One region of the Oceanobacillus iheyensis HTE831 genome, then DNA from elsewhere that is predicted to be linked to it. Evidence: riboswitches for the same ligand, from Rfam matches in the RefSeq annotation. Region 1 holds a riboswitch; each other region holds the start of a gene.
The links. A riboswitch is a leader RNA that binds a small molecule or an ion and turns the genes downstream of it on or off. The one in region 1 is predicted to bind S-adenosylmethionine.

Region 2: linked by a shared signal. The riboswitch ahead of OB_RS15545 (O-acetylhomoserine aminocarboxypropyltransferase/cysteine synthase family protein) and the one ahead of OB_RS10805 (methionine ABC transporter ATP-binding protein) in region 1 are both predicted to bind S-adenosylmethionine.
Region 3: linked by a shared signal. The riboswitch ahead of OB_RS12255 (methionine ABC transporter ATP-binding protein) and the one ahead of OB_RS10805 (methionine ABC transporter ATP-binding protein) in region 1 are both predicted to bind S-adenosylmethionine.
Region 4: linked by a shared signal. The riboswitch ahead of OB_RS05610 (5-methyltetrahydropteroyltriglutamate--homocysteine S-methyltransferase) and the one ahead of OB_RS10805 (methionine ABC transporter ATP-binding protein) in region 1 are both predicted to bind S-adenosylmethionine.

What each region holds. Positions count from the first base shown of each region.
Region 1 covers NC_004193.1:2,131,174-2,139,070, forward strand. Annotated here, with positions in the region: gene OB_RS10790 (hypothetical protein) at 1-429, shown strand, start outside; gene OB_RS10795 (MetQ/NlpA family ABC transporter substrate-binding protein) at 515-1,339, opposite strand; gene OB_RS10800 (methionine ABC transporter permease) at 1,360-2,025, opposite strand; gene OB_RS10805 (methionine ABC transporter ATP-binding protein) at 2,012-3,028, opposite strand; SAM riboswitch class I at 3,091-3,193, opposite strand; gene OB_RS10810 (polysaccharide deacetylase family protein) at 3,351-4,058, opposite strand; gene OB_RS10815 (methyl-accepting chemotaxis protein) at 4,299-6,296, opposite strand; gene OB_RS10820 (nuclease-related domain-containing protein) at 6,509-7,447, opposite strand; tRNA gene OB_RS10825 (tRNA-Arg) at 7,747-7,820, opposite strand; tRNA gene OB_RS10830 (tRNA-Gly) at 7,826-7,897, opposite strand, start outside.
Region 2 covers NC_004193.1:3,158,242-3,166,138, reverse strand. Annotated here, with positions in the region: gene OB_RS15555 (YpmS family protein) at 5-670, opposite strand; gene OB_RS15550 (SGNH/GDSL hydrolase family protein) at 682-1,611, opposite strand; gene OB_RS15545 (O-acetylhomoserine aminocarboxypropyltransferase/cysteine synthase family protein) at 2,184-3,854, opposite strand; SAM riboswitch class I at 3,957-4,066, opposite strand; gene rarD (EamA family transporter RarD) at 4,145-5,056, opposite strand; gene OB_RS18435 (hypothetical protein) at 5,423-5,581, shown strand; gene megL (methionine gamma-lyase) at 5,619-6,797, shown strand; gene cls (cardiolipin synthase) at 6,970-7,897, shown strand, end outside.
Region 3 covers NC_004193.1:2,433,668-2,441,564, reverse strand. Annotated here, with positions in the region: gene OB_RS12285 (DinB family protein) at 19-492, shown strand; gene OB_RS12280 (arsenate reductase family protein) at 1,147-1,503, shown strand; gene gcvH (glycine cleavage system protein GcvH) at 1,573-1,953, shown strand; gene OB_RS12270 (ISL3 family transposase) at 2,058-3,251, opposite strand; gene OB_RS12265 (toprim domain-containing protein) at 3,485-3,841, shown strand; gene OB_RS12260 (thioredoxin family protein) at 3,867-4,175, shown strand; SAM riboswitch class I at 4,258-4,357, shown strand; gene OB_RS12255 (methionine ABC transporter ATP-binding protein) at 4,484-5,512, shown strand; gene OB_RS12250 (methionine ABC transporter permease) at 5,502-6,170, shown strand; gene OB_RS12245 (MetQ/NlpA family ABC transporter substrate-binding protein) at 6,331-7,170, shown strand; gene OB_RS18500 (hypothetical protein) at 7,349-7,525, shown strand; gene sufC (Fe-S cluster assembly ATPase SufC) at 7,881-7,897, shown strand, end outside.
Region 4 covers NC_004193.1:1,095,563-1,103,459, forward strand. Annotated here, with positions in the region: gene OB_RS05605 (glutamate-5-semialdehyde dehydrogenase) at 1-1,102, shown strand, start outside; gene OB_RS05610 (5-methyltetrahydropteroyltriglutamate--homocysteine S-methyltransferase) at 1,168-2,271, opposite strand; SAM riboswitch class I at 2,431-2,537, opposite strand; gene OB_RS05615 (MBL fold metallo-hydrolase) at 2,860-3,789, shown strand; gene OB_RS05620 (CBS domain-containing protein) at 3,864-4,553, shown strand; gene OB_RS05625 (3'-5' exonuclease) at 4,566-5,153, shown strand; gene OB_RS05630 (acyl-CoA synthetase) at 5,514-7,121, shown strand; gene sspL (small, acid-soluble spore protein L) at 7,184-7,324, shown strand; RNA gene ssrS (6S RNA) at 7,383-7,568, shown strand; gene OB_RS05635 (VOC family protein) at 7,849-7,897, shown strand, end outside.

The DNA of each region.
Region 1 (7,897 bases):
CCCGATTCAAAACGTTTAACAGGATTACATTTTTTCAAGGTAAAAGATTATTACAAAAAAATGAATCCGATTATTGAATATTATTTAGAAAATCCTAGCATATTGTACGATGAAGTAAGAGCATTACGTTATGATGAAGAATTTCTATATAAAATTATCGAAAAAGGTATAGGTTTCGGAAAGATAGAAGAACATTTTTTTCGGCCGCCGCACGGTTTTCATATTGGAGTCGGTAGACAAGGAGATAACAACGAAAGATTAAGAAAAATGGATCGATATCTAAATCAGAAAAAGCTTATTAGACAAGGGGTTATTGATCAACTAGATGCTTTTTATAACGATCCAGTATTTAAAAAAATAATGTTATTAAGTCCGGATAAAGACATTAAGTTTCTTGGAGAACGAATAAAGCACTTTAAATCTTTATAATAATTCATTCTAAATAAAGTCATAAAAGTGATGTAGAGAAAAGAGAGCAGTCGAATAGAAAACCGACTGCTCTCTTTTCATCTGACTATTTATCCAGCATCCACTGAGGTTTACCAAACCCCTGAAATTCATCATCTATTATTTGTTCAAATTCATCGGATTCCACAATTTCTTTAATATCTTTTACCCACTGCTCCTCCATATCTGCTGTATTAACTACAACTCGATTTCGATAATCATCTGGCATATCTTCTAATACTAATGCATCTAATAGATCCATATCTGCTGAAAGTGCAAAATTTCCCGGTACCGCTGAAGCATCCTCAGAATCTACTAATCGTGGCAATTGAGCGGCTTCTACTTCTTGAAACTCAATATTTTTTGGGTTTTTCACAATATCTTTAACAGATGCTTTTAATGGATCGACTTCGTTACTAATTTCTATAAGACCCGCATCTTCTAACATGATTAATGTCCTTGCTAAGTTCGTAGGGTCATTCGCTATAGTAATCTTACTTCCTTCTTCAATAGCCTCGACACTATCATAGGAGTTGGAATATAGTCCCATAGGAGCTGTAGGTACAATAATTACTTCAGATAAATCCATACCATTTTCCTCTGCGAATGCTTCATAATAAATCTTATGCTGAAAAAGATTGGCATCAATATCTCCATTATGTAATGCATTATTCGGTTGTATATAATCCGTGAATTCTGTATTATTCACTTCATACCCTTTTTCCTCTAATAATGGTGTAATAGCATTTGTCACCATATCACTATAGGGTCCTACAGTAGCTCCAAATTCAATCGTATTCTTTTCTTCATTTCCACCATTTGCTTCTTCACTCCCACATGCTGTCAATAATGTAACACTTAATAGAGTTGCTAAAAATAATTTCCACTTCATATGAACCACTCCTTTATTCTTTAACGTTTATTTACACTCTTTGCAATAAAATCACCAAAATATTGAATAAATTGTACTAGTACAATAAGAACGATTACTGTAGTGAACATTACCATATCATCATAACGATAATAACCGTAGCGAATGGCTAAATCACCGATACCTCCTCCCCCAACAGTACCAGCCATAGCAGAGTAGCCTACTAAACTAATTGCCGTAATAGTGAGTCCACTAATAAAACCAGGTTTTGCTTCTGGATAAACAATATCCTTAATAATTAACCATGGTGATGCTCCAGTTGCAATAGCAGCTTCAATCACACCTCGGTCTATTTCCCTCGCTGCGGATTCTACAATTCTTGCATAGAATGGAATCGCTGCAACAGACAATGATACGGATGCTGCTAATGGTCCTGTTGTTGTATCGACTAGCCACTTTGTAAATGGAAGTAAAAATACTAATAAAATGATGAATGGAATCGAACGAATTAAATTAACAACCACACCTAATGTCGATTTAACAAATCTATTTTCTAAAAATAACCCTTGTTCTGTAACATATAGAAGAATACCAATAGGTAGGCCGATAATTAATGCAACAATTAAACCCAGACCTACCATGAGCATGGTTTCTAAGAAAGCTTGATTCAACTCAGGAAGTAAATTTAAAATACTAGTAAGATACATGTTGAATCACCTCCACTTGCTTTATGCGCTCTTCTAAGTAGCTAATAGCACTACTTATTTCCGAGGGATCTCCGCTTACTTCCATAATGAAAACACCTAATGGTTTGTCTTTTATGTATTCTACTTTTCCATGAAGAATATTTCCTTTCACCTTATGTTGTTGTAACATATCAGATACGACTGATTCAGCAGCAATATCTCCACGAAACTGCAGTTTAAGTAGTGTACCATTACATTGTTTTAGCAACGCTTCAGGTAATTGAAAGTCTAAAACTGTGTGGATAAAGTCTTTCGTTAATTTCTCGTTTGGATCTGAAAAGATATCATATGTCTTCCCATTTTCAATGACTTTACCGTTTTGCATCACAGCGCAACGATCACATATTTCTTTTACTACTTCCATCTCATGAGTAATGATTACAATCGTTATCCCAATTTGTTCATTTATTTTTTTAAGTAGTTTTAAAATTGATTTTGTTGTACTTGGGTCTAATGCAGATGTTGCTTCATCACAAAGTAATACCTTTGGGTTATTCGCAAGTGCTCTTGCTATACTAACCCTTTGTTTTTGTCCTCCACTTAATTGAGAGGGATATTGGTTTGCTTTATCCTCAATTCCAACTAGATTCAATAGTTCTAGAGCTCTTTTATTCCGCTCCAACTTACCAACACCAGCTGCTTTGAGTGCAAATGAGACATTTTCCACTACTGTTTTGGAAGAAACTAAATAGAATCCTTGAAAAATCATCCCTATAGATTGTCTTGCCTTACGTAATTGTTTATTGTTTAGCTCTAATAAGTCAATTCCATCAACAAATACCCTACCCTTTGTCGGCCTTTCCAGTACATTCATACAACGTAAAAGCGTACTTTTACCTGCACCGCTATATCCAACGATGCCATATATTTCTCCCTTTTTGATATCAAGGGAAACTTGATCTACCCCTATCACTCTTCTCTTTTTAGATTCATAGTGTTTCTCGATATTTTCCAACTGAATCATACATAACACATCCCATCAAAAAAACCTTCTTTCATTCAGAAAGAAGGTTTTTACATATCATTACCTTATCTTTCAGAAAAAATTCTGCAGGAAGAAGCACCACTCCGTAAAGGTAGGTTGCTGTGACATCGTAGGTCCTGTTCCCTCCGTCACTCTGGATAAGTTATTCAATTTTATTTTAGAAATAATAAGAATAATCATAATCTGATAATCCAAATTTGTCAATACATTAACGAAAATAAGCTGATAACAAAGTACATGTTATCATAAGTTATTTTTATCAACTAAACCTATTATTTTAGCTAAAAAACTGTAGATTTAACTATCTTTCACTTGTACGTTCAATCATATCTGTTACTGTAATTCCTTCGTACCCCTCTTCTTTAAAGAAACGAAGTATAATTGGAAGTGCTTCTATAGTTGGCGTACGATCTCCACCCGCATCATGAAAAAGAATAATATCTCCTGGTGAAAGATTACCAATCACTTGATTAGCAATGGTTTTACTATCCACATCATCCCAATCTCTTGTATCCTGATCCCAAGCCCACATCGCTACTTTTTGACCTTTTTTCTTTGCAATACTAATAACTGTTTCATTATAGTTTCCTCCAACCGGACGAAAAGTAGCAGGATATTTCCCAGTGATCTTTTCAATAATTTCATTTGTTTTTGTTAATTCATCATTTAAATAGGTAATGCTCCCGTTATGAGTAAACGTGTGATTTCCAATTTCATGGCCTTCTAGAAATGCTCTAAATACAAGTCCTGGATATTTACGTGCATGAGCACCCATCACATAAAATGTACCTTTCATATTATACTGTTCTAATATGTCTAAAATCTCCGGTGTATAATCAGGATGTGGTCCATCATCAAACGTTAAAGCAACAATTTTCTCATCGGTTTCCCCTTCCCAAATAGCATCTCCTGCTTTTTCGAAGTCAAACCGATCTTTTGATAAAACGTTACTTGGTTGCTGTATTAATAAAATAACGATACCTAGAATAACGAGTATAAACTTCCTCATTCCACATTCACCTCAACTCATATTGTTTGATTGTAAGTAAAATCTATACATACAAGCGGTTCTTTCCCCAATACTGATCAATGCTTTGCAAGATATGATTTCGGTATCTTTCCTCGACTTATAACTTTCCTCATGTTGATTGAAACCCGTAGAGAAATATCTAATAAACAGCCCTAAAGAAACGAGGATGCGGTCCATATATGAACCGCATCCTCGTACTTTAGTGTAATGACGTGTTATTTAATTTCTAGATAGCTTAAAATTCTCTACTAATTGTTGTAAGTCTTCTGCTACAGTAGTTAAATCTGCCGCTGAATTTGCAATTTCTTCCATTGAAGCAAGCTGTTCTTGTGTAGATGCTGAAACATTTTCGGCTTCATGTGATACTGTATCACCAATGGAGGCCACACCTTCAAAAAGAGAAGTAAATTGTTTCGTTGCCGTTGATATTCCTTCAATTTCAGTTGTTACATTCATGATTTGATTCGTTATAGAATCTACATATCCAGTAATATTTGAGAAAGATTGATCTGCATTATTAGCAATATTAATCCCTTTTTCAACCTCTGTTGTTGCAGCTTTCATCGAACTCACCGTATTCGCAGTTTCCGATTGAATAGCGCTAATCATTGTCTTAATTTGCTCTGCTGATTGGGAAGATTTTTCAGCAAGTTTTCTTACCTCATCAGCTACCACAGCAAATCCTTTCCCATGCTCTCCGGCTCTTGCTGCTTCGATTGTAGCATTAAGAGCTAATAAGTTTGTTTGCTCAGAAATATCCGTAATAACATCAATAATTTTGCTGATTTCTTCTGATTGATTGCCTAAACCTTCAATATTATTGGATAGCTGATGTGTATTCTCTTTGATAAATTCCATTTGACTAATTGTAGTATTCAATGCTTTGTTACCTTCATTAACAGCTGAAATGGTATTGGTAACAGTATTTGAAACTTCATTCGAACTTGCTTCTATCGTATAAATAGAATCTGTCATTTCCTTCGCTAATTTGGAGCTCTTTGTTATATTGTTATTTAAACTACTCATACCCTCAGCTACTTCTTGTACAGAAGAAGAAATTTGCTCTGTTGCTGATGTATTTTGTTCGGTACTGGCATTTAATTGTTCAGCTGAGGATGCTAAATGATTTGATTTATCTCTAACTTGAAGGATAATTCCATTCAAATTTTCTCGCATTTTATTAAATGATTGAGCTAGTGTACCTAATTCATCATCTCGATGGAGGTGTACCTCATCGCTTAAATCTCCATGACTTATCGTATCACTTGCACTTACAAGATGATATATCGGTTTCGAAATAGAACGAATAATAATGACAATTACTACCCCTCCAAGAATTAATGCAACCGTTATAACAAAGATTGTCGTATTTAAAATTGGGCTCACATTATAGGCTATTTCACTATTAAACATGGTTCCAGCTATTTTCCAACCTGTAATTTCACTTGTAGCAAATGCCAATTGTTTGTCATCACCTTCAAATTGATAGCTGAATTTTCCATTTTCCGAGTCGTATAGCTTGGAGAAAAAATCTTCTACCGCTTCAGAACCAGCCTCATAATCGGGGTGACTAATATAGCTTTGTCCTTCATCTAATAGAAACATATACCCTTCTTCCCCGATAGCGACTGAATTAACTATATTTGTTAAACTAGCTAACTCTAAGTTTACTGCTACAACACCATCATTATTTGCAGTAGCTTTCGCAAGTGTTACAACCACTTGATTAGAAGAAGCTGATACGTAAGGAGTTGTTACGATTACTTCGCCTTGATTTTCCATCGCTTGTTGATACCAAGGTCGCTCTCTTGGATCATAATCGGATGGGTTTTTAAAGGATGTAGGGAAGTTCATGAATTCTCCCGTCTCTGACCCTACATATGTTTGTTCAAAGACTACATCTTTTGCATTTTGCATATTTTCTAAGATTCTGCCTGTAGCTTCATCTGCATTATCTTCTATATCCGATGGATCAATTGCAGTAGATAAGTATTCGATGTTATCCATTTGATCATTCATAAACTGATCAATAGTTTGTTTCATAATTTCTACGTTCTTTTGTGCAGAGTCTATCATACTTTCCTCAATCTTATTCTTTGCGCTTTGATATGAGGTTAATCCTATTGCAATACTAGGGATTAATAATATGATAAGAAACGCTATTATTAATCTATTTCTTAAACTAAGTGATTTCTTGATTCTTTTTTTCTTCTTCAATGTGTTACCTCCTGCTATAAGTTTGTGCAATTATGAACTTTATATCGACCAAAAGCACTAGAACTTAACAGCAAGTTTAAAAATAAAACTAATCATAAAAGTCAAACAATTACAGAACTTATTATCTATAATAATATATCTAATTAACAAATAAGCACCTATCTCATGGATAGATGCTCGTCGCTCCCGTTATTCACCTTAAGATATGTTACTTATACATCTATATTGTTATTTAAAATAAGGCTACTTATATCAGCAAGTTCTTCACGTTGATATATGATATCTTTCGTTGTTAATTCTTCTAAGAAAAAGGAATAGAGGCTTTCCTCATCGGTAAAAATGTTAACCTGATCGTCATTTGAATAATTCTTCACAAACGTACGGTATTGAGAAGCACAATTATAATAGACAATCGGTTGTACGGAATTATACTCTATATGCGTTTGTTCTAAGAAGTTTTTCAGTTTTAATGCTGTCTCCATCACTTCATTAGATGGATTTCCATAGGATACTACTTTTACATTTGCTTGCAAAGTTTCAGATACTTCATCATTTTTAATTACCATTGTATGTTCTTTATGATCATCATAAGGGAACATCGATTGAATTAATACATCTAACGTATTATCCTGACCGTAAGAAACTCCGTGTAACACAGTACCTGACCATTTCTTTGTTTCTATAATGTACAAGCCAGTCGGCAGCAATATGAGATGATCAATTTGTCTAGTCTTTAATTCCAGTCCTTTATTATAAGGAATAAAAAGATTACCTATAATCAGCATTTCATCTTTTTGTACGAGGTTTTGTTTGATTAACATTTCCTTTACATGTAATAGTATATTATGAGTTTCTACTTCACCACTATTAATCGAGAACGCTTTTAAACTATTTATATAATCATTTTTATCACTTATCATTTTATTAAATCTATTTATTTCTTTATTGAGCTCAATCTCAAAACGTTGATGTTCATCATGCAACCTATTTTCGTATTCAGAGGTTTGTGTTTCCATTGTTGCCGATACCTCTTCTGTTATCAAATCAATATTATACTCATGCTCTCTTTCCATTTTCTTTGCGCGCTTCAACAATAATACAATAACAGCAGCCAAAATAATTATTATTGAAAAGTAAATTATAGTTACCATATTTTTCCTCCTATATGGTTATTATACGATATTGCTCTTATAATATCCTTTTAGATATCTATAAACTTTTGCAACGATCTACATAAAATCTAAATTCACCTATTTTGATTAGAATACAACATACTATTAAATAAACCAACCAAAATATCAACTTTTTCAACAAATTCGCTATAATCTACCACACTTACTAACGATTGAAACATAAAACAGCTAGTTTTTGATTTATATAGTAATAGCCTTACCTTTGTCATAGAATAAAAAAACCCTTATAAACATATCGTTTATAAGGGTTAGCATAACGTCCCAGGCAGGATTCGAACCTGCGACCCACAGCTTAGAAGGCTGTTGCTCTATCCAGCTGAGCTACTGGGACATATTTGGAGCGGGTGAAGGGAATCGAACCCTCGTCATCAGCTTGGAAGGCTGAGGTTTTACCATTAAACTACACCC
Region 2 (7,897 bases), 1.0 Mb from region 1:
CTTATTAGTCTTCCTCATAAAATCCTCGTAATGATTCTGAGTTTAAATGCTGAATACCAAGTGTTTCATAAGGCACATTTAATTTAAGAGCAATATTATTTGCTTCTAGATCAATGTTTTCCGCAGATACTTGAAAGTTTCCTTGTATATCCATTTCCGTAATTGCTACATAGATTTCTTGTTCTTCTGGGTTAATCGTAACCCATTCTGGCATTGGTAAATATCTTCCCATATATTCCATTATTTTCTTGTTTGGTAGCTCTAATAACCCAACAGATATTGATTTTTGTTTGAGTATCAGATCTCCGTTCGGTTGGACTAGTGGTTCAAGTCTAACTGACAGTGGTACCGTTGAAGAGAATACAGGTAGCTCACCCATTAAATGTACATCTTCTTCAAGCGCAATACGATAATGATGATTGGTGCCTTCAAGTAATTTTTCTATATATGCATTTACTAAATTATTTAAATTTTGCTTTGTCGTACGAATAATAAATTCCGAACTTTCCTGTTCATCGATATCATCGGATGAAGGGTACTCATTATTTGATACAGGCCAAAAGATGAGGGAAAGAACGATAATTATCAAAAGCATATTTAAGGCAAGTAGCCCTAGGAAAAGTTTTTTCCACTTGTTTTTCATTTTTAGTCTTTTTAATCGTTCTCTCATTATGTTCATCCTTATCTAATCGACATATAATTTAATACTCGTTCTGCAATTCTATAATACCCTTCGTAGTTCGGGTGAAAATTGTCGTCGGCATATAGGTTAATATTATTTGTATCATTAAATAAATCTTCAATAGGTATGAAGGTACTGTTTTCATATTCATCTGTTATACTGACGCCAGTATCGTTCCAGTCGCTAACGATCATATCAAGTTCTTGGATGTTTTCGAAATAATTTTTAAAAGGATTATAAATTCCTACTAAATAGATATAAGAATCGGGATTAATTTCCCGAATCTCAGTGAAAATGTCTTGTAGCCTTTGCTCATAATGAACTTGTTCTACTTGAAAGTCATTAATATCTAAGTTTGTGATATTTTCCTTAACCACTTGCATAATATCATTTGCACCAATAGTTACTAAAACAATATCTGACTTTTGTATGGAGTCAATCAAATCTTGTTCATTTCGTAATCGTTGGAGAAGTTGATCTGTACGGTTACCTCGTTTTCCAAAGTTGTTAAATTCAGCACTATATCCAGTACTATTTATTGTTCTGTCAAGTATTCCAACATAACCACCTTGTTCGGTTTCATCACCAACGCCTTGTGTTAGTGAATCGCCGACGGCAACGATTTGTGTTTCATTTGTAGATAAAAAGTCCATTGTACCCTGTACGGCATCATTGATAACTTTGGGAAAGGAGCGTGTAGATGCTTCCTCAGCTTCTACATTCCCATTAGCTGTTTCGTCATTGGAGTGGTCTTGTTGATTATTTGATTTATTTTGATCTACTTGTTTTTGTAGTGCTGTTTCTTTTTCTTTTTGGTCGGAAGAAAGATCCTTAAATGGATCCTGAGATTGATAGATAAATCCAATTGTCATAAGAAGTACCAATGCGATCAATCCGCTAAAAATAAAAATCTTCTTCTTTTTTTTCATGTAATCACACCTATGCAGTTCTTTTCTTATATATTATGAATGAGTAAATGGATTTGTCTATTTAGAAGGCTGATGTAGATGGATTATTATAATAACAGTTTAATCCATTTATTAATAACCTAAACCAATATTTTATAGTAATAAAAATGCAAGCTCTCGTTTAGCAACAAATCGAGTTCGCCCCTATTTTTAAAGGGATGGTTCGCTAATGTCAGGCTTGCTCCTTTAAGATAATGGAATCAAGGTAAGGTGACGAACCAATGATAACTCACCTCAGGTATAAGTGCGCTTAATATTCATAAAAACGTAAGGTAAGTCATCTTTTTTACCTATGATTATAAGTGCGACTAGCCTCATAGAAAACATTCGTAAGTCTGCTATATCCTATGGCGTTTCGTGAAGTCTTCTAATTGTAATGTATGGAGACTAAGCCAAATATAGCTTTGTTGTCTGTGAAAGATTGGAAATCCAAGTTATTTTCAAAAAAAATAGCCTTCATTATGGAAGGCTACTTTATTTATATATATTTTATTACCCAAATAAAATGAAATGTAAACTCATTTTGTTTGTTATTATATCTTAATTGGTTGTCTTGACTCTTCACCATTACGAAGTTGTAGTGCGATTTTTGCTGGAGATTGATTGGTTATTACAATAGCATCTTTTAATGCAGTGGACTGTCTATCCGATGCAAATACAATGGTATCTGTCGGTACTTCTCCCTCGATAGATTGGACTGTCTCATCAAACCAGATAGCATCAACCTCTGTATTTAGATCACGTAACGATGTCACTGGTACTACTTCATACCCTAGCGTTTCAAGTGGTGCTAGTTGATCTTGGTCTATTTGAAGTGTAGCTATTACTTTTTTTCTCACTCCATTGCTTCGATCGAATGGAGAGTGAAGTAACCATTGTACTGCAATTTCTTCTTGGGTCGGTTTATTTGTATGTGATTTACCAGTAGCTTTCTCAATTGCTTGGTCAAGATCAGCGATAATATCATCGATGGACTCCAGACCTACGGATAATCGTACTAATTCTTCAGTTACGCCACTTAATGCTAAGTCATCTTCGTTTAATTGTTGATGCGTGGTAGATGCCGGATGAATAATAAGGGATTTTGCATCTCCTACATTTGCAACATGTGACCACAATGAAACATTATCTATTAATGTTCGTCCCGCTTCTCGACCACCAGATATTCCAAAAGTGATAATAGATCCGAAGCTTTGTTTCAAATATTTACCTGCCAGTTCATGAGATGGATGCTCTTCTAATCCTGGATAGTTCACCCATTCGACAGCAGGATGTGCTTGTAAATATTTCGCTAATTGCAATGCATTATCGGTATGTTGTTTAATGCGTAAGTGTAATGTCTCCAATCCTTGCAATAGCAGAAAAGCATTTTGTGGGCTTAGTGAAGCTCCAATATCACGTAATAATTGCACTCTAAGTTTTGTAATGTATGCTGCTGCCCCAAGGTCAACGTATTTTAATCCATTATAACTTTCATCAGGTTCTGCAAAGTCTTGGAAACGATCGTTATTCCAATCAAATCGACCACTATCAACCACGACACCACCAATGGTTGTTCCATGTCCTCCAATCCATTTTGTTGCAGAGTGAACAACAATATCTGCACCCCAAGTTAATGGCTTTGTTACATAAGGTGTAGCAAAGGTATTATCAATAATTAACGGTACACCATGCTTATGTGCTACTTCAGAAACTTTTTCGATATCAAATACATAGAGGCTAGGATTCGTAATAATTTCACCGAAAACTGCTTTCGTCTTATCCGTAATAGCATCATCAATCGCTTGAGGATCTGTTCCATCCACAAACTTCACATTAATTCCGTAACGAGGGAGGGTGTTAGCAAATAGATTGAACGTACCACCGTATAAGTTGCTGTCAGCAACAATTTCATCTCCAGAACCAGCAATATTAAGAATCGCTAACGTAATTGCCGCCATACCAGAAGAGGTAGCAACTGCACCAATACCATCTTCAAGCTGAGTGATTCGCTGTTCAAAAGCATCTACAGTTGGATTCATAATTCGTGAATAAATATTTCCCGGTTCTGCTAAACCAAATAAATTTTGTGCATGTTCGGTATCTCGGAACACATAGGACGTAGTTTGATAAATTGGAACTGCACGTGAACCAGTTGATGGGTCTGGTTCCTGTCCTCCATGAAGTAAGATTGTTTCTGCTTGCAAAGATTGAAATTTAGACATCGTGTTTCCTCCTTGAATTTATTATTTTTAAAGTAATAAGAGAAGGATTAAAAAAAGCCCCCTTCATAAGAAGAGGACTTTGTCTGTTTAAAACCGAACCTCCTCTTATCTTCCAGACGATGAAGTCTGTAGGATTTAGCACCTTTCAATAGCAATTGCTACAGGTTGCCGGGCTTCGCAGGGCCTATTCCCTCCACCACTCTTGATAAGAGATTTGCTTATTAAATTGTTAAAAGTATATCTTGTTTACTTGTTGATTGTCAACAGTAAATTTAAAATTATTTAAAAATTCATGTATTGAATGCTTTTTTTCGTCGTGATTGTTTATATATGCTATAGATATAGATTGCTAGTGCTAACCATATAAATAAGAATGTAATCATATGGTGGGTCGTGAATGATTCCTCATATAAAAATACGCCGAGCAAGAACATCACAGTTGGTGCAACATACTGCAGGAACCCAACGGAAGCTAGTGGTATTCTTCTTGCGCCTGCAGCAAAAAGAAGTAGAGGAATAGCAGTCACAATTCCACCACCTATTAAGAACAGGTTTTCCATAGTCATTAAAGGATTTAATGAGAACCCTTGAGCTTGAGGAGCTATAAATATGTATATTATTGCAAGTGGTGTCATGACGAGTGTTTCTAATGTGAGCCCAAACATTGCACTGAGATCCAGGGTTTTCTTTAGGAAACCATAAATAGCGAAAGTAGTGGCTAATAATATAGATATCCATGGGAATATTCCATACCCGATTGTGAGATAAATAACTGCTACTCCAGCAAGAATGAATGAAAATATCTGTGCCTTGGTTGATGGTTCCTTTAAAATGATTAATCCTAATAATATACTTAAAATGGGATTTATATAGTAACCCAAACTAGCTTGCAGTACGTGCCCGCCGTTTACGGCAAATATAAATAAAAACCAATTGAGTGTAATAACAATCGATGCTGAAGTTATGGCAATAATTTTTTTGCGATCTTGTTTTATATGCCTTATTGTATGTACAAAATTCCGCCATTTACCTGACAGCATAACAAGCAAAATCATGAATACAAAACTCCAAATAATGCGATGTGCAAGTATCGTACCTGCTTCGATCGTGTTAATTTGTTTCCAATAAATTGGCAAGAAGCCCCAAAGTAAATAAGCACTAAATGTAAGAATCATACCTTGTTGGATTGATTTATTCCCCATAATTTTCCTTCTTTCTATAAATGCATTCTAGTTTCATATAATAATAGTCGGATTTTTGAAAGGAATCAATTATTTGAATTTATATTAAAGAAAACGCTTTCATAAATGTTGTAAATACTTTATTATTGAATTGATATGTTTATCTAAATGAGTAATTGTCCTAGGAAATATTTAACTATATGAGTCAATTTCATATCTGCTAAATTCAGTATAAAAAGCGAATGTTTTAGATATTTTTATATTTAATGTTCGGATTAAAGCAATAATTTGGCTTTGATTGTAATGAAAGACGGCGACTCCTGCAGGTACCGCGCGAGCTGAAGATCCACTTGAAAAGTGTTCTTCTTTTCAGTTAGCTAAAAACCGGTGCCTGCGGAAAGCGCCGTCTGCAATGAAAATCAAATAACGCAATATACGGATTTTACACCAATTATATTAATTATGAAATTTATTCATATAAGTAGTAATACATTAAAAGAACATAAATATCAGGGGTTAGGTGTTACGATCGATCAGTTAGGCTAGAAAGAAACAACCTATTCTATATAAGAGGGGGATTTTAATGAAATATAAACATATGGAGACTTCAGTTATTCATGAAGGATACGACTCAACACAGATGCTTGGGAGCTTGACTCCTCCAATATTTCAAACGTCAACATACACCTTTGACTCGGCAGAACAAGGGGAAGCACGATTTGCCGCAGAGGAAGAAGGATATATCTATTCTCGTTTAGGTAATCCAACTGTGCGCATTTTAGAAGAGAAAATTGCAGCATTAGAAGGCGGAGAGCGAGGGTTAGCTTTTTCATCTGGAATGGCGGCGGTATCTGCTATTTTATTTGCATTAACAAAAGCTAATGATCATATTATTTGCTCTTCAGGATTATATGGTTGTACTTATGGATTGTTATCAATGATGAAAGAAAAATATAATATTAAAACGGATTATTCCAATATGTCATCCGAACAGGAATTGGAAAATCAGATAACGAAAGAAACAGTATTAATCTATGTGGAAACACCGATTAATCCTACCATGCAAGTAATTGATTTAGAATTAGTTGTGAAAGTAGCTAAGAAGCATCAACTTTTAGTAGTGGTAGATAATACTTTTTCCTCACCTTACTTGCAACGTCCTTTAGAGATAGGATGTGATTTTGTTATTCATAGTGCAACGAAGTATATTAGTGGACATGGTGATGTGATTGCAGGACTTGCGGTTGGAAAAAAAGATATCATGGATACCATTGCTTTAACTACGCAAAAAGATATTGGCGGAGTTTTGTCTCCTTTTGATGCTTGGTTATTGATTCGAGGATTAAAAACATTACCATTGCGAATGGATAGACATAGTAGTAACGCAGAAAAAATAGTTCAACAACTAAAGTTACACAAAGCGGTTAAAAATGTCTATTATCCTGGAGACCCTGATTTTTCTAATGTTGCTATCACCAATAAGCAAATGAAACTCGCAGGAGGCGTACTTGCTTTTGAAATCAATGGTGGAAAGAAAGAAGCGCAAAAAGTGTTAAATCAATTACACTTTATCAAAATTGCTGTTAGCTTAGGGGATGCAGAATCATTAATGGAACATCCAGCTTCCATGACACATGCTGTAATTCCTGTTGAAGAACGAGAGAAAATGGGCATAACGGAATCTTTATTAAGACTTTCAGTGGGAATTGAAGCATGGGAGGATATTTGGGAAGATATCCAACAAGCACTTGATAACATCTAAATTAATTATAAAAATAAACGAAGTATTCTACAGCTCAATGTTTGTAGATACTTCTTTTTTATTCGTATTAATTCGGGTACACTATTTAAGATAGAAATGGGTATTATCTAGAAATGCATTTCTGTGCTATTATTATAAAGTGTAATGTTTCTTCAGTTAGGGGGCAATGACTATGGGAATAACCTCTTTGTTATTAGGACTAACATTTGTTTTAAATATTGCTTTAGCTATTTCAATTATTTTTCTTGAACGTAAAGATCCAACGTCCTCTTGGGCATGGGTAATGGTCCTTTTATTTATACCCATACTTGGATTCTTTCTTTATTTAATATTTGGCAAACCAATCAGTAATAGAAAGATTTTTTCTTGGGATAAGAAGAGCCGTTTGGGAGTAAAGACAACAGTTCAATCTCAATTGAGACTCTTAGAAGAAAATCAATTTGAATTTAATCAACCAGACCTTATCGAGCATAAGGATCTTGTATATTTACATTTGAAAAATGATGAAGCAATTTATACACAGAATAATGGTGTTGATATTTTTACAGATGGTCAAACGAAATTTGATGCTTTGCTAGAAGATATAGAAAAAGCGAAAAAACATATACATATTCAGTACTATATTATGCGCAGTGATGGCTTAGGAAATAGGCTTGCAGACATGCTAATAAAAAAAGTAAATGAAGGTGTAGAAGTTAGAGTTTTATATGATGATATGGGATCAAGATCGTTAAAAAACAGTTATATAAAACGTTTAAAAAGAGCAGGAGTGATGGTCGAGGCATTCTTCCCATCTCGATTCATAGTCAATTTCAAGATTAATTATCGAAATCACCGTAAGCTAGCGATTATTGATGGATATATTGGATATTTAGGTGGTTTTAATGTAGGCGATGAATATTTAGGGATTAATAAAAAGTTTGGATATTGGAGAGACACCCATCTTCGTGTGATTGGAGATGCGGTACAAAGTATGCAAACACGTTTTATCCTAGATTGGAACCAAGCATCGAGGGATACTATTTTATATAATGAAGATTATTATCAAACAGTATCTGCTGGAAATGTCGGTATGCAAATTGTTACTAGTGGTCCTGATT
Region 3 (7,897 bases), 300 kb from region 1:
ACGGGAGGGAATTTTTATATGTATCGCACAGTAACTGATTTTTTGAGTGAATGGAATGATTCTGCAGATGGCACAGCCAATGTAATCAATAATTTAACCGATGATAAGCTTGATCAAGCAATCGTAGAAGGTCACAGCACACTTGGTTGGTTAGGTTGGCACTTGGTAAACAGTCCAGCTTTTTTTGGGAAACTAGCTGGCCTAGATATTGATCTGTCACATGATCCAGATCGAGTTCCTACGAAAGCGCAAGATATAGCAGAAGCGTATAATGACATGGCTCAAATTGTTAAAGAGCAAGTAGAACAACAACTTACTGATGAATCATTAAACGAAAAAGTGGATAGTTTTGGAACACCTATCCCTCGTGGTGCAATACTAAGAAAGATGATTGATCATCAAACACATCATCGTGGTCAAATGACTGTACTTTTAAGACAAGCTGGCTTATCTGTCCCTGGTGTTATGGGTCCAACAAAAGAAGATCAGTAAAGTTGTAATTTGATTTTCACTTATCATAATAATTAAAATATGGTATATTATAGTTAGAGAGTAATACGATAATGAAAAAGTCATCTCATGCAAAAACATGAGATGACTTTCAATAGACCAACCCCAAAGTGGGGAAGGCACACCGAAGGCAATAATCCCTCAGCGCCGGGCTAAAGCACATGAGGGGTTATTTTTTTTGGTTGATTTCGGACATAATAAACGCAATCAGTGTTCCAAAAGAAATCATAAGCGTCAATACGCCTTCCATATCCATAGGCACCACCCCCCTTCAAAGGAAATACCTTTAAAGGAAATGTGTGTACCTAGCACCCTCATGTGAAGCCGGTCTATTATAGTACTAGTGTAACATATATGAGCAGAATTCATTCTAGGCTATTTGTTGTGTTTTTATAATATACAAATTTTTTAGTGGATTAAAAGCTGTTTATGGTATGTTTAGCCCGATTTGTCGTACCGATATTAGCTAATTCAACAGCAACTTGTTTTTTAATTTAGCTGAAGCCGGGCCTAGGGTCTGCGATGGAAATCAAATTAGCGAAGTATCTTATTATGGAACTGATTCACTTACAAGATGTACAACGGAGTCAAATGTGGTAAAATGTCCACGATAAGAAATCATGTAGGAGGAATATGATGGCTTTAAAATTTTATTGGTATCCGAATTGTGGGACATGTAAAAAAGCAAAAAAATGGTTTGATGATCATCAAATAGACTATGACGCAATACATATTGTGAATGAGACTCCGTCTTCAGATCAGATTCAAAATTGGATAAACATCAGTGAGCTTCCTGCAAAAAAATTCTTTAATACAAGTGGAAAAAAGTATCGAGAACTTAATATTAAAGACAAAGTCAATCAATTATCTGAGAAGGAAATAGCAGATCTATTAAGTTCAGATGGTATGTTAATTAAACGCCCAATCGTTACGGATGGGGAAAATATAACTGTTGGTTTTAAAGAAGATTCTTTTGAGAAGGTCTGGAAGTAAATTTTAACTAGAAAAATGATAGTATAAATTGTATAGTTAAATTGCAATGATAATTTGGAGGGATTTTTTATGAGTTTGCCACAAGATTTATTGTATTCTAAGGAGCATGAATGGGTAAAACAAGAAGATGGAAAATTACGCATTGGGATTACAGACTTTGCTCAAGATGAATTAGGAGACATTGTGTTTGTTGAACTTCCTGAAATTGGTGAAGAATTAAAAGTCGATGATCCTTTTGGTAGTGTAGAATCTGTAAAGACAGTATCTGAGCTCTATGCACCCGTAAGTGGAAAAGTAGTCGAAATCAACGATGACTTGGAAGATAGCCCAGAGTATGTTAATGAATCTCCATATGAAAAAGCTTGGATGATAGTGATTGAACCATCTGATGAAAAGGAACTTGAAGAGCTATTATCCGCAGAGAATTACGAGGCATTTATACAAGACTAATTTTTAGGCTGACTTTTACACGTTAATTGTGTATAGTCAGCCTTTGTTTTATCATATAATGATTATATGTAAAGGTTCTATGTCAAATGTGGTGGTGGGTTGAATCAACCCATCACCTTTTTCATTTCTTGTTGCCACAGGATTTTCTTCTTTAATCTCTCGAAGCCTTTGATTCCATAAGAATTGCGTTTTATTACTTTAATCGTGTTGTTCACACCTTCGATATATCCGTTGTTATAAGGATATACAAAGGCTTGTAAAATCTCTTGTCTCCAATTTATAAAAGTTTTTCTTAGACGATGAAAGGCTTCAATCCCTGACCTCTTTAAGGATGCTAAACAATGATCTAGGTTTTTACTTGCCGTTTGATGATCACTTTCCTTAAACCATTTCTCCATCATGACCTTCAATTGGTAGGCCTCTCTTAAACGGGTATCAATCTCTAGAAGCTTTTCAACTTTTTCTTCTTGATCTTCGTCCAGATTAAAATGCGACTTCCACAATAACTTCTTACTTCTCTTCATTTGAAGACGGATGGGTTTATCGACATCTGCCTGCACCTGCCGTCTCACTTCATCCAAAGCCCAATATACTTGACGCATGAAATGGAAACGATCGGCGATAATAAGAGGATGATTAAGCACATCACAGACTGCTTTCTTGAACCACTTCGACATATCCATAACGACAATTTCCACCTGACCTGTATCGCGGGATCGCAGATACTTTTTAATGGTATCCACTTTTCGATCTTCTAAAATATCAATAATATGTTTATTTTCCACATCGACAATGACCGTTTGAAACCGTTCTCCTCCGGCGTCCCCTTTAAATTCATCTATGGCTATCGCTCTCGGCAGTACTCGGTTTGTCTTTATGTTTCGACGATCAAACAGTCGCAAAAGGCGAGTGTCCGTCAGCCCAGTCCATCTCGCAGCTGTTTTAAATGAGCTGGAAGATGTATACATCAAAGCTTCTGCTTGCAGAGAGGTGGTACAACGTTGATAGCGATCAATCATTTGAAGTCGTTCGTAAAAGGTCTTACCACAATCCTTACACAAATATCTGCGTTTCCGAAGGAAAAGTTTTACCTGTTGGTTAGGTAATACGGGACCTTGAATCGGTTGAATTCGATAACTATGAACCCGTTTCGTTTTACATCGACAGAACGGACATTTCTGCTGACGTTTTTCGGTATAAAGTTCAACAATCAAAGCATCCGAACCCTGAGATATATCCCACACCTTCACATTAGTATCTTTTATCCCTAACATTTCTATGATAAAATGGTTTTGCATTCGTTCTCTCTCCTTTGCCTTTTGTGTCGCAACTTTAGGGTATCAAAAGAGAGAGAACGGTGCATTTTTTACATCTTTAAAACATTGACAGGACAAGAAGCACCACCACATTCATTGTAGAGCCTATGTAAATACTAGTATTGATGGCTCTTTCAAATGGAAGTCATCCTTATAATACAAATCAAATCGTGATTAATAAGCATGTTTCTTGCTTGCATAAGGAGTGCTATGCGATGATGATAAATGAATCTAATAAAGTAATTATTGTAGAAGGTTTGTCAGATAAGCGGCAAATTGAAAAAATTATTGATGATAAGGTTATAATCGTCTGTACAAATGGAACTTTAGGCGTTGAAAAACTCGATGAACTACTAGAAACGTATGAATTAGATGAGAAGGATGTCTATATCTTAGTAGACGAGGATCCTTCTGGTATGAAATTAAGAAAACAATTAGCTAGAGAGTTACCTCATGCAGAGCATATTTATGTGAGCAGTGAGTATCGAGAAGTTGCAGCTACACCTATGAAGGTTTTAGCAAATGCATTAATTGGAGCGCGGTTTACGGTTAATCCGACTTATTTACTTTAAAGAAAAGATTGATAAGGTGATATGTATGAAGGAATGGAATAAACAAATGGAACGAGGTGTGATTTATATTTACACACCATTCTGTGGAACATGTTCGGTTGCAAGAGCGATGTTGGAGAATATAGAGCGGCTTCACCGACAAGACATTTTCTACGAAATGAACGCAGCTGTTCACCCTGAATATATGCACGACAACCAAATTGAAAGTGTACCGTGCTTATTATTTGTTGAAAATGGTGAAATTGTCGAAAGGATATATACATTTTATTCAACTGCGAATATCTATGATTATTTAATACAATATCAACCAGAATTATTCTCAAATGTGACGTAAAAAAATTAATTGACAGTCCTATAGGCGCATGCTAAGATAGGTACACTGAATTAATAAAAAATAACCATTAACAATATGATATCTCTTATCTAGAGCGGTGGAGGGACTGGCCCTTTGAAACCGCGGCAACCTTCATAATTAAATGAAAGGTGCCAATTCCTGCAGAAAATGAAAGATGAGAGAACGTCAGACGATATACGATAAATACGTACGTCTTTCTGTTCTCTTACAGAAAGGCGTTTTTATTTTGACGAATTATGGGGAAACTATACGAAATGGTTGCTGGAGAGTAAGAGGAGGAATAAAGATTGATATCCATCGAAGGGTTAAGTAAAGTATTTTCATTAAATAAAAAAGACATCAAAGCTGTAGACTCATTGACCCTCAATATTGAAAATGGCGATATTTATGGCGTGATCGGGTATAGCGGAGCCGGAAAAAGTACGTTTGTACGTTTGATAAATCGACTAGAGGAACCTACATCTGGAAAAGTAACAATTGGAGATCAGGTTATAACAGAGTTAAATAAAAATGATCTTCGAGTTGCACGACAAGATATAGGTATGATTTTTCAGCACTTTAATTTATTATGGTCACGCACTGTTGAGGACAACATTGGGTTTCCACTAGAAATTGCTGGTGTTGATAAGCAAGAAAAAGCACGGAGAGTAAAAGAGTTGATTGGTTTAGTTGGACTTGAGGGGAGAGAGAAATCTTATCCTTCCCAACTGAGTGGTGGACAAAAACAACGTGTTGGTATTGCTAGAGCCCTAGCAAATTCACCTAAAGTATTATTGTGTGACGAAGCTACCTCTGCTCTGGATCCAGAAACGACGAATCAAATTTTATCTTTACTGCAAGACATTAATGAAAAATTAAATTTAACGATAATCTTAATTACGCATGAAATGCATGTTATCCGTAAAATTTGTAATCGTGTAGCTGTTATGGAGCAAGGAAAAGTAGTGGAAGAAGGACAAGTCCTTGATGTATTTACAAATCCGAAGCAATTAGTAACTAGAAAGTTTGTTGAACAAGTTATGAGTTCTAATGAGGATAGTGATATATCAACAATTATAGAAAATTATCCAGATGGAGTTTTATATCGGGTTCATTTCTTGGGTGAAACAACAAATCAAACCCTAATCAGTCAAATAGCTAAACAATTCTCTGTAGATTTAAATATTATCCAGGGAAATATTACACAGACACAAGCAGGCAGCTATGGAGCATTAGTAGTTCAAGTAACAGGTAATGAAAGCGAAATTGAGCGAGCTAAAAGCTTTATTGAAAGTCAAGAGTCTGTTGAATTGGAGGTAATTCAACATGCTAAGTAGTTTGTTTGAAGGGATTAAAATAGAGGATTTAATTGAAGCAACATATGAGACGTTTTATATGACAATGATTTCAATGGTAGGGACAGCTATTTTTGGGATTTTACTTGGGTTACTATTATTCCTTACATCGAAAGGTAATATTTGGGAAAACCGTACCGTGAATAGTATTGTTGCAGCCTTTGTAAACATCTTCAGAGCCATACCGTTTATTATATTAATTTTATTGCTATTTCCGTTTACCGATTTTCTGATGGGAACAATTCGTGGTCCTAATGCTGCTTTACCTGCGCTAATAATTGGATCTGCTCCTTTCTATGCACGACTAGTAGAAATTGCACTAAATGAAGTGGATAAAGGTGTAGTGGAAGCCGCAAAAGCAATGGGAGCGAAAACGAGAACGATTATTTTCAAAGTTTTATTACCTGAATCAAAACCGGCACTTGTGTCTGGATTAACTGTTACCACAATTGCTTTGATAGGATACACCGCTATGGCAGGAGCAATCGGAGCAGGTGGATTAGGAAACTATGCTTATTATTTCGGATTCCAGCGTCGAGACTTTGATGTTGTGTTATGGTGCACAATTATTATCGTTCTTATCGTATTTATATTCCAATTCATCGGGGACTCTATTACAAGGAAACTCGATAAGCGTTAAAAAATACTCAAGTTACTTTTGAGTCAATTTCATAATTGAAAACATTAAAAAGTAAGGATATAAATGTAATATTCAAGTTTTATACCAAATAACTAATTATGCAATTGATTTTACTACTTGATGAAATAAATAATATGTTTAATAAGGAGAGAATACAGAGATGAAGAAATTATTATTTTTGTTAGCTATTTCATTTGTGGGATTATTAGCAGCTTGTGGAACAAGTGATGAAGGTTCATCAGGGGATGGGTCTTCTAACGAAACAACAGAAATAACTGTTGGCGCGTCCAGTGTACCGCATGCAGAAGTTTTAGAAGAAGCGAAACCATTATTAGAAGAACAAGGTATTACATTAAACATCGAAGAGTACCAAGATTATATTTTACCTAATGATGATTTGGCTGATGAACGTATTGATGCAAACTATTTTCAACATATCCCTTTTCTAGAACAAACAATTGCTGATACTGGCTATGAAATTGAATCCATTGGTGGTATACATGTGGAACCAATGGGTGTGTATTCCCAAAATATAACTAGTGTTGAAGAAATTTCAGAAGGTACTGAAGTTATTTTAAGTAACTCTGTTGCTGAACATGGTCGTGTCCTTTCTTTATTTGAAAAAGAAGGTTTAATTAAATTAGATGAAAGTGTGGAAAAATCTGCAGCAACGATAGATGATATTGTTGAAAATCCGAAGAACCTTCAATTCTCGCCTGAGACAGAACCAGGTTTCTTACCTGAATTGTATCACAGTGAAGAAGATGCATTAGTTGTTATTAATACGAACTATGCTATTGATACTGGATTAAATCCAACGCAAGATGCATTGGTTGTTGAAGATGAGGAATCAGATTATGTTAATGTAATTGCAGTTAGATCGGAAGATAAGGATAATGAAGCCTTAAAAGCATTAGTTGAAGTGCTACAGTCAGAGGAAATTCAAACGTTTATCACGGAGAACTACGATGGAGCGGTGGTTCCAACTCCAACAAACTAAGTATTAAAGAGTAAAATGTAAGAATTGAATAGAAAACTCAGTTAAAGTACTTTATTCTTAAAAAAATGAAGATTTAATGAGAAATCAAGGTTTAAATCCATTTTGTTCGGGAATAGTCACTGTGTTAACATTTTTATTGTTAACGAATAAGAAAGGATGATTTATTATTACCAGTGGAATGGATTTAACCTTTACTTCGGAAATGGAAAAAGGTCTTGGACAATCTAGAGGATTGAATTATGAGGAATATGGAAGAAGTTTAGAAAAACAAATTCATGTTGAAAAACTGAGAGACAAGGAATATCATGAAGCCAAATCAGTGGCATCTGAAATAAATTCACAAATACCGAAATAGATCAAAAAAAGGCTGATGTCGTTACGACATCAGCCTTTTTTATAATTATAATAAGTTAAGGAATTTAAATCTACTAAGGCTAATCTATTTCTAACGCCATTGTCCTTATTACAGTTACATTTGATAATATGTTAAAATACAACTATATGTCCTTCTTAATGATTCAGTAAAATTTTTATCTTTTCTTCTTTATTAATAGCTAGCAAACGAGTTAGAAATAACCCGTAATGGCTAGTTACAGTATAGCTTAAAAGAGTTGATAATTAATTTGAAATGCTTTAAGATTATAATGAGAATAAATTGAGAATGGATATAAATTCATTTGATGAAAATAAAGTACTTGGAGGTATGTTTTATGTCAGGATCAGTTTT
Region 4 (7,897 bases), 1.0 Mb from region 1:
TTTAGATATAGAAGAAGGGAAGAAAAAAGGGTTATCTGAAGCGGTTATCGATCGAATAAGATTGAATGAGGAAAGGTTACAAGATATAGCTGATGCAATTTTACAGGTAACTATATTAACTGATCCGATTGGAGAAGCTCTAGAAATAATAGAGAAAGATAATGGCTTATTTATTACCAAAAAGCGTGTTCCAATTGGTGTTATTGGTATGGTTTATGAAGCTAGACCGAATGTCACTGTAGATGCAGCTTCTCTTGCAATAAAAACAGGGAACTCAGTAGTTTTGCGTGGTAGTTCTTCAGCCATAGAGTCTAATAAAGCGCTTATTCAAGTTATTCATCAGTCATTGGCTTCCAGCTCTATACCAAAAGAAGCTGTGCAATTAATTGAGGATACTAGAAGAGAAGTAGCGAATCAATTTTTTCAATTAAATGAATATCTAGATGTTTTAATACCAAGAGGAGGTAAACAATTAATAGATACAGTGATAAAACAATCAACTGTACCTGTAATTGAAACTGGTGCAGGAAATTGCCATGTTTATCTAGATGAATCTGCTAAAGTAGAGATGGCAACGGAAATTGTTTTGAATGCAAAACTTCAGCGTCCATCTGTGTGTAATGCAATTGAGTCATTAATTATTCATAGACAGTGGTTTGAGGATCATGGTTTAGAATTATTAAAAACAATGCAATCTCATGATATCAAAATTCACGGTGATTCAGTCGTTATGGAAAAATTTCCACCAGCAATAAAAGCAGTGGAAAGGGACTGGGAAAAGGAATATTTATCAAGTGAAATAAGTGTAAAAATAGTTGATTCAGTATCAGAAGCTATCGATCACATCAATCGCTATGGTACACGTCATTCGGAAGCGATTATAACGGAAAACAAGATGAATGCTGAACAATTTCAGCTTCAAGTTGATGCTGCAGCAGTTTATCACAACGCTTCAACTAGATTTACAGATGGATTTGAATTCGGATATGGTGCAGAAATAGGAATTAGTACACAAAAATTACATGCTCGTGGTCCGATGGGGCTGGAGGCATTAACGTCGACTAAATTTGTGATTTCAGGATCAGGACAAATTCGCGAATAAAAAAACACCAAACTACTTCTAGATTATATCGGAAGTAGTTTGGTGTTTTTATAGGTTTTAGAAGCTTATTCCCAAATCTCTTTGGAAAGCTCTACAATATATCGTAATTTATTCCACTGATCCTCTTCTGTTAATTTATTTCCTTGATGAGTTGATGCAAATCCACATTGTGGACTAAGTGAAATTTGATCTAGCGGGATGTATTGTGACGCATCTTTGATTTTATTAATGATTTCTTCTTTGTCTTCTAGCACACCGAATTTAGAAGTGATTGCCCCAATGACGACCTGTGGGCCACCGTTAGGAATGTGAGAAAGAGGCTCAAAGCTTCCTGAACGATCATCATCATACTCTAAGAAAAATCCGTCCACTTTTTCATTAGCAAATAAGGTTGGGGCGATATGAGCATAACTTCCTTCAAATGCCCAGGCAGATCGATAGTTTCCTCTACATAAGTGTGTCGTTACTATTAAGTCATCTGGTTTATTCTCAAGTACACTGTTTACAACATGTAAAGATAAATCAATCAACTCTTGACGAGATAAATCTTCTTCAAATGTTATTAACTCATCTACGTTCAATCCAGCAATGTATACATCATCTAATTGCAGGTATCGACATCCAGCATCGTAAAATGCTTGAATTGCATCTCGATACGTACTAATAATATCCTCTGCATACGATTGGATATCTGGATAAACTTCAGGATTGCGCGTTCCTTTGTGAAATAATTGATTTGGACTAGGGATGGTTTGTTTTGCTACAGCACGATCCCCTACTATTTGTTGAAACTCAATGAAATCCTTCACAAATGAATGGTCTTTTGGAAAACTGATCTTTCCACTATTACGGATGTTATATCTCTCCGTTTCAATTCCTTTGAATAAGTAACCTTTTTCTGGAATATAACCTTCTATGCCATTTAATTCTTCTAAAAAGTCCGTATGCCACCATAATCGACGGAACTCACCGTCTGTAACAGCTTGTAAACCAACCTCAATTTGTTTGTCTACGATGCGCTCGATTTCTTCTGTTTGAATGTCTCGCAATTCTTTTTCTGAAATACTTCCATTTGTATAATCTTTTCTTGCCTGGTGTAAACGCTCTGGTCGTAGTAAGCTACCTACATGGTCTGCGCGAAATGGTGCTTTAATAACTGTTTTTGTCATGTTAATTTCCTTCTTTCTCCTTTAGATTTGGGCTAGTCTTATAGAGTAGGGTCTTGCTCTATGAAACTAGCATATGACAGTTCTGTACAGAGAATAGGGAAAAGTAAAAACCCCCTTCTACAAGTAAGAAGAGGGTACAGGAAACCGTACTATATACTCTTCTCATCTTCTAGCAATTACGCTACTGGAATTGGCACAGTACTTAATCAAATAAGTCTGTTGCCGAGGCTTCCTTGGGCCAGTCCCTCCACCTCTCTGGATAAGAATTGTCATATTTAATTAATAGAAATTTTATAAGATATTGAATATAGTGTCAAGACTTTTTTGAAAATAAAAAGTTTGTGCTTCTAGCCGGGCAGTACTACGCTGAACGAAAGATCATAAAGATTTCAAAACATGTAAAGTATTCGGCTCTGTTGAGGGCATTTAAGTCATGCATTTTGGAGTTAATATTAGCACGGATTCTCTACCTATATTAATTTGTTTTTGGAACTTATTTTAGTTCCTTTGTCTTGCAATTCCATCTTGGAACGATAAAATAACAATAAGCTCATTTATACATTGAATTGTTTTAGAAAGAGGTATTTCATGTTAACGAAAATTACAGAAGATATATTTCAATTCGTAGTTCGATTTAAAGGTGCAATGGGGGAAGTGAATTGTTATTTAATAAAAGGAGAGAATGGATATACTGTCATAGATACTGGTATTTATTCAACGGGAACTAAGGAAACATGGAAGACCGTTTTGGATAATTATCAGATTGAAAAACTAATATTAACCCATACTCATGAGGATCATATAGGATTGGCAAAGTGGTTTCAAGAGGAATATGCCATTCCTGTCTTTGTTTCTAGAAGAGGGTATAAAGAAATGCTAAAGGGAAGAGACCGAAAAGTACATATGGAAAGAATGAAAGCATTAATAAAGCGTCATGGTACACCACCATTACCGTTAAAAATAAAGGATTTTTCTTTTATCTATGATTTTGAACCGGACGGATTTTTTGATGATTTTGATGAAGTGGTTTTAGGAAATAAACCTTATCAAGCGATTTGGACACCAGGACATGCACCAGATCACTACTGTTTTTATAATACGCAAGAGGAAGTAATGATTATAGGAGATCATGTGATAGAGCATCTTTCACCAGTTATTGGGTTATGGATGGGAGAAGAGTTGAACCCTTTAAAGGATTATTTACCATCCTTATTAGAATTACAGGAATATCCAAGTAAGTTAGCATTACCCGGCCATGGAAAAGTGATGGTAAATTTATCAGAACGGATAACGGAAACGTATAACCGACATCTTTTTCGACTTGAAGAACTCAAACGACTTCTATCAGACAAACCGATGTCAGCTTTTAAAATCACTACAAAAATTTATGGACCGATGAAAGGGACTGCTTTTGTCAGTCAATTTATGGCAACATTAACACGTTTAATTTATTTAGCAGAAAAAGAGGATATACAAAGTGTAGAGGAGAACGGTAAAGTACTCTACAAGGCGAAATAAACAATCGAAAATAGATGTTTAATGTAATGTACGAACGGTTAGAATGATAGAACGCAAAGATAGGAGAAAAATGTATGTATAAAAATTCAGAACGCTTTATTACAGCATTTAATCGTATAGACAAAGCATTAAAATCACAATTACAGAAAAAAGAAATGGGTTTCTCAAGAGCAGTCCGTGTTTTATCAGATTCTAATGCTACGATAAAACGATATTACGATGATTTATTGGAATTTGCTGAACTGAGAAATGCAATTATTCATAACCGTATCAATGTTTCCTATGCGATTGCAGAACCTCATGATACAATTGTGGAACGAATCGAAAAAATAGAAGAAGATTTTACAAGTCCAAAACAAGTAAAGAATGCATTTATAAAACAAGTGGTTACATTCCAATTAAACGATTCTGTACAAAAGTTACTTCAGGTAGTAAGAGATAGAGGATTAACGAAGTTACCGATATATAAGCATCAAGATTTTAAAGGTTTAATTACACATAAGGGCATTGCTCGTTGGATCGCAAATTCAATGAATGATAGTCAACAGATCACTAATGCAACTGCTGAAGATATTTTACAATATGAAAAATCAGATAATCATCTTTTTATAAGCGAGGAAATGTCTGTATATGAAGCTGCTGAGGTATTTTCAGAACAAGTCGGAAAAGGGAATCGGCTCGCGGCATTGCTTATAACAAAAACAGGGAAAGAGGATGAAAAGTTGGTAGGCATAATTACCAATTGGGATATTATGGAGATATAGGGGGAGTCTGGAATGGTTAAGTTTGCAGCGATAGATTTTGAAACAGCAAACGAAAAAAGAAATAGTGCCTGTTCCGTAGGTGTAGTAATTATGAATGATACTGAAATTATAGATGAGTTTTACACGCTCATTAATCCGTTAGCTTCATTCCGCTCAGGAAATGTCTTTATACATGGAATTACCGAAGAACAAGTACAGGAGGCACCGACCTTTGCTGAATTATGGCCAACATTATCAGCGTATTTAGAAGACACGATATTAATTGCCCACAATGCAAGTTTTGATATGAGTGTTCTACGTCAATCTTTGAATAAATACGACATCCCATGTCCAAATTATACGTCGCTCTGTACGGTTAAAATCTCACGGTTAATTTGGCCGCAATTAGAAAATCATAAATTACATACGGTGGCAAATCACCACGGTATAGCGTTAAATCATCATCATGCGATGGATGATGCTCGAGCGTCTGCAAAAATCTTTTTGGCATCTTTGGCAGAGCAGAAAATAGGTACAACGGAAGAATTTATAGAACGGTGGCTCGTTTCCAAAAAAGGAAAATCAGCTAGAAAACCAAAAGCTACAAAATTATATTTCTAGATTAAATAGGATTAGGGCATAACAAATGATCATTTCAATTTGTTTGAAAACCCCCTACAGAAATATACTACGCTTACCCAGCATCGGAAGTTGATCCCCGGATGCATATGTATTCGGGGCAATTATGCATTGTTCCCATAGGATAAGAAGACCTCGAAGCAATACTTCTCAATCAGAAAATCGATTATTGATTTTCAAAGAGTATCCACATATTTCTTATGTTTATTCTAGCTATCTCCGTCTTTTGAACAAAATACCTTTTGTTTTATTTCAATTCTTCTTTATTATAAATCACACAGTGACAACCTCATATATCTGAATTATAATAATAGTTAAATAATTATAAGGGGAGTGAGGTCATTGGAATTAAATCAAATCGATACAGAGTTAGATAGATTAATTAATCGAGTACGAAGAAATACATTAGGCGATCTATTAACAAGAACAAGTGAGCGCTATCCGGATAAAAATGCAATCGCTTACAGGTCTGAAAGACTAACCTATCAAGAACTTGATAACCTTGTAAATCAAACAGCTAATGGATTTCTGAATATCGGGATTAAAAAGGGTGACAAGCTAATTTTAGTTTCAAAAAATAGTTTGGACTTTGTACTTGTCACGTATGCACTTGCTAAAATTGGAGCAGTATTAATTCCTGTTAATTACATGCTTACATCCCAGGAAATACGGTATATATTAGAAAATTCAATGGCAATAGGTGTAATGGCGTCTACTGAATTTAGAGATGTAGTAATAGCTGCAGCAGAAGATAAAAACCTTGAACATTATATAGCCTTAGAAGTTGTACCAACAGAGGTGGAATCAAGCGGTCAGTGGATAGCATTAAATCAAATTCAATCGAATCAATCTTCTACAATGCCAGAGGTGGAAATTTATGATGATGATTTAGCACATATATTGTATACAAGTGGAACTGAATCAAAACCAAAAGGTGTAATGTTGACTCATAAAAGTATCGTAAGTGAATATGTCAGTACTATTATTGATTGTAAAATGGAAAGTCATGATATTTCTATACATGCATTGCCTCTTTATCATAGTGCACAACTTCATGTATTCTTAGGTCCAAGTATATACATCGGATCAAGTGGCGTCATCCTTCCTTCTGCTAGTCCGGAATTAATCTTAGAAACCATTGAAAAAGAGCAAGTAACTCAATTATTTTGCCCTCCAACTGTATGGATTGGCTTATTACGGCATCCAGATTTTAATAAAAGAGATTTAAGTTCCTTGAAAAAAGGTTACTATGGAGCAGCAATTATGCCAATGGAAATTATTAAAGAGTTGACGGAAAGACTTCCGCAAATCGAACTTTGGAACTGCTATGGGCAGACAGAAGTAGCTCCATTAGCAACGGTACTACAACCAAAAGACCAATTACGAAAGTTAGGTTCAGCTGGATTACCGAGTTTAAATGTACAGACAAAAATTATAGATGCCAATGGAGAGGAAGTTGCTCGCGGAATCGTTGGAGAAATTGTACATCGAACCCCTCACGCGATGACGGGATATTTATATGCTACAGAAAAAACGAAAGAGGCGTTTAAGCACGGATGGTTCCATAGTGGAGATTTAGGATTTATGGATGAAGAAGGGTATATCACGATTGTAGATCGCAAGAAGGATATGATAATTACTGGAGGAGTAAATGTATCTAGTCGTGAAGTTGAAGAGGTTATATATGAAATTGATGGCGTATCAGAAGTAGCTGTAATTAGTGTTCCAGATCCTTATTGGGGAGAAGCAGTTACTGCTATTATTGTATTAAAAGAAGAAAATATAGTTACAAAACAACAAGTCATCGAATATTGCAGTGGTCGGTTATCCAAGTTTAAAATACCAAAATATGTAGATTTTACGGATGTATTACCGAAAAATCCGAGCGGAAAAGTCTTAAAACGATCGTTACGAAATAATTATGAAGATGTGGATTTTTCTACTTTGTGAATATAGATCTGAATGTATATCCTTGTCTAGAATACGAACAATAAGACAAGGAGGTGGTCGGATTGAACCAAAAAAATACTAATTGGAGCAAAAAACAAGTAAACTCTAGTGTGAATCCACAGGGGAAGTCAGAAGATGAAGCTAGTCAGTCCCCAGAAAGCCAATTAGAACAACGTGCTAAGAAAAAGAATACAAAGTTATAGGAAAAAATTAGTAAATATAGCTTATTGATAAATAGGACAAAAAACGTTATGATATCTCTACAAGCTACATTGTTCGTATTAATATAAGTTTTAACCTCTAATGTTGGAATAGGGAGTTTTACATCGAAATTGGAATGCCGAGCCGCCGTTGAAGCGGAAGGCAGGAAGTTTTCTGCGAACACCCACTTTGCGAAGTGGTGGTTTAAAACTTTTTATTACAAGATACGGCAAATGTGGCCTGTATACATAATTTTAATGATTAAGCCCGTTCTCATCAGAGAGCGGGCTTTTTTTCTTGTATGGCACTATTACTGAAGCTAGACACTTTTTGGATAAGCACAGTAGGTTTCTGTAGGAGGTTTTCAAAAATAATCATTCTGTTTACTCTTTTACTTGAATACTTTTTCCGGATGTATCCTTAAAACGATAACAAAAAGTAATCAAATTATATTCTAAAATAGAATTATTCAATTCTTCTGTTTATTGATATTCTAAGAGTAAGAATCGATAAGGGGAGAATTAGAATGGACTTTAAAATTAAAAACATTGATCACATCCAGTTATCAGCACCAA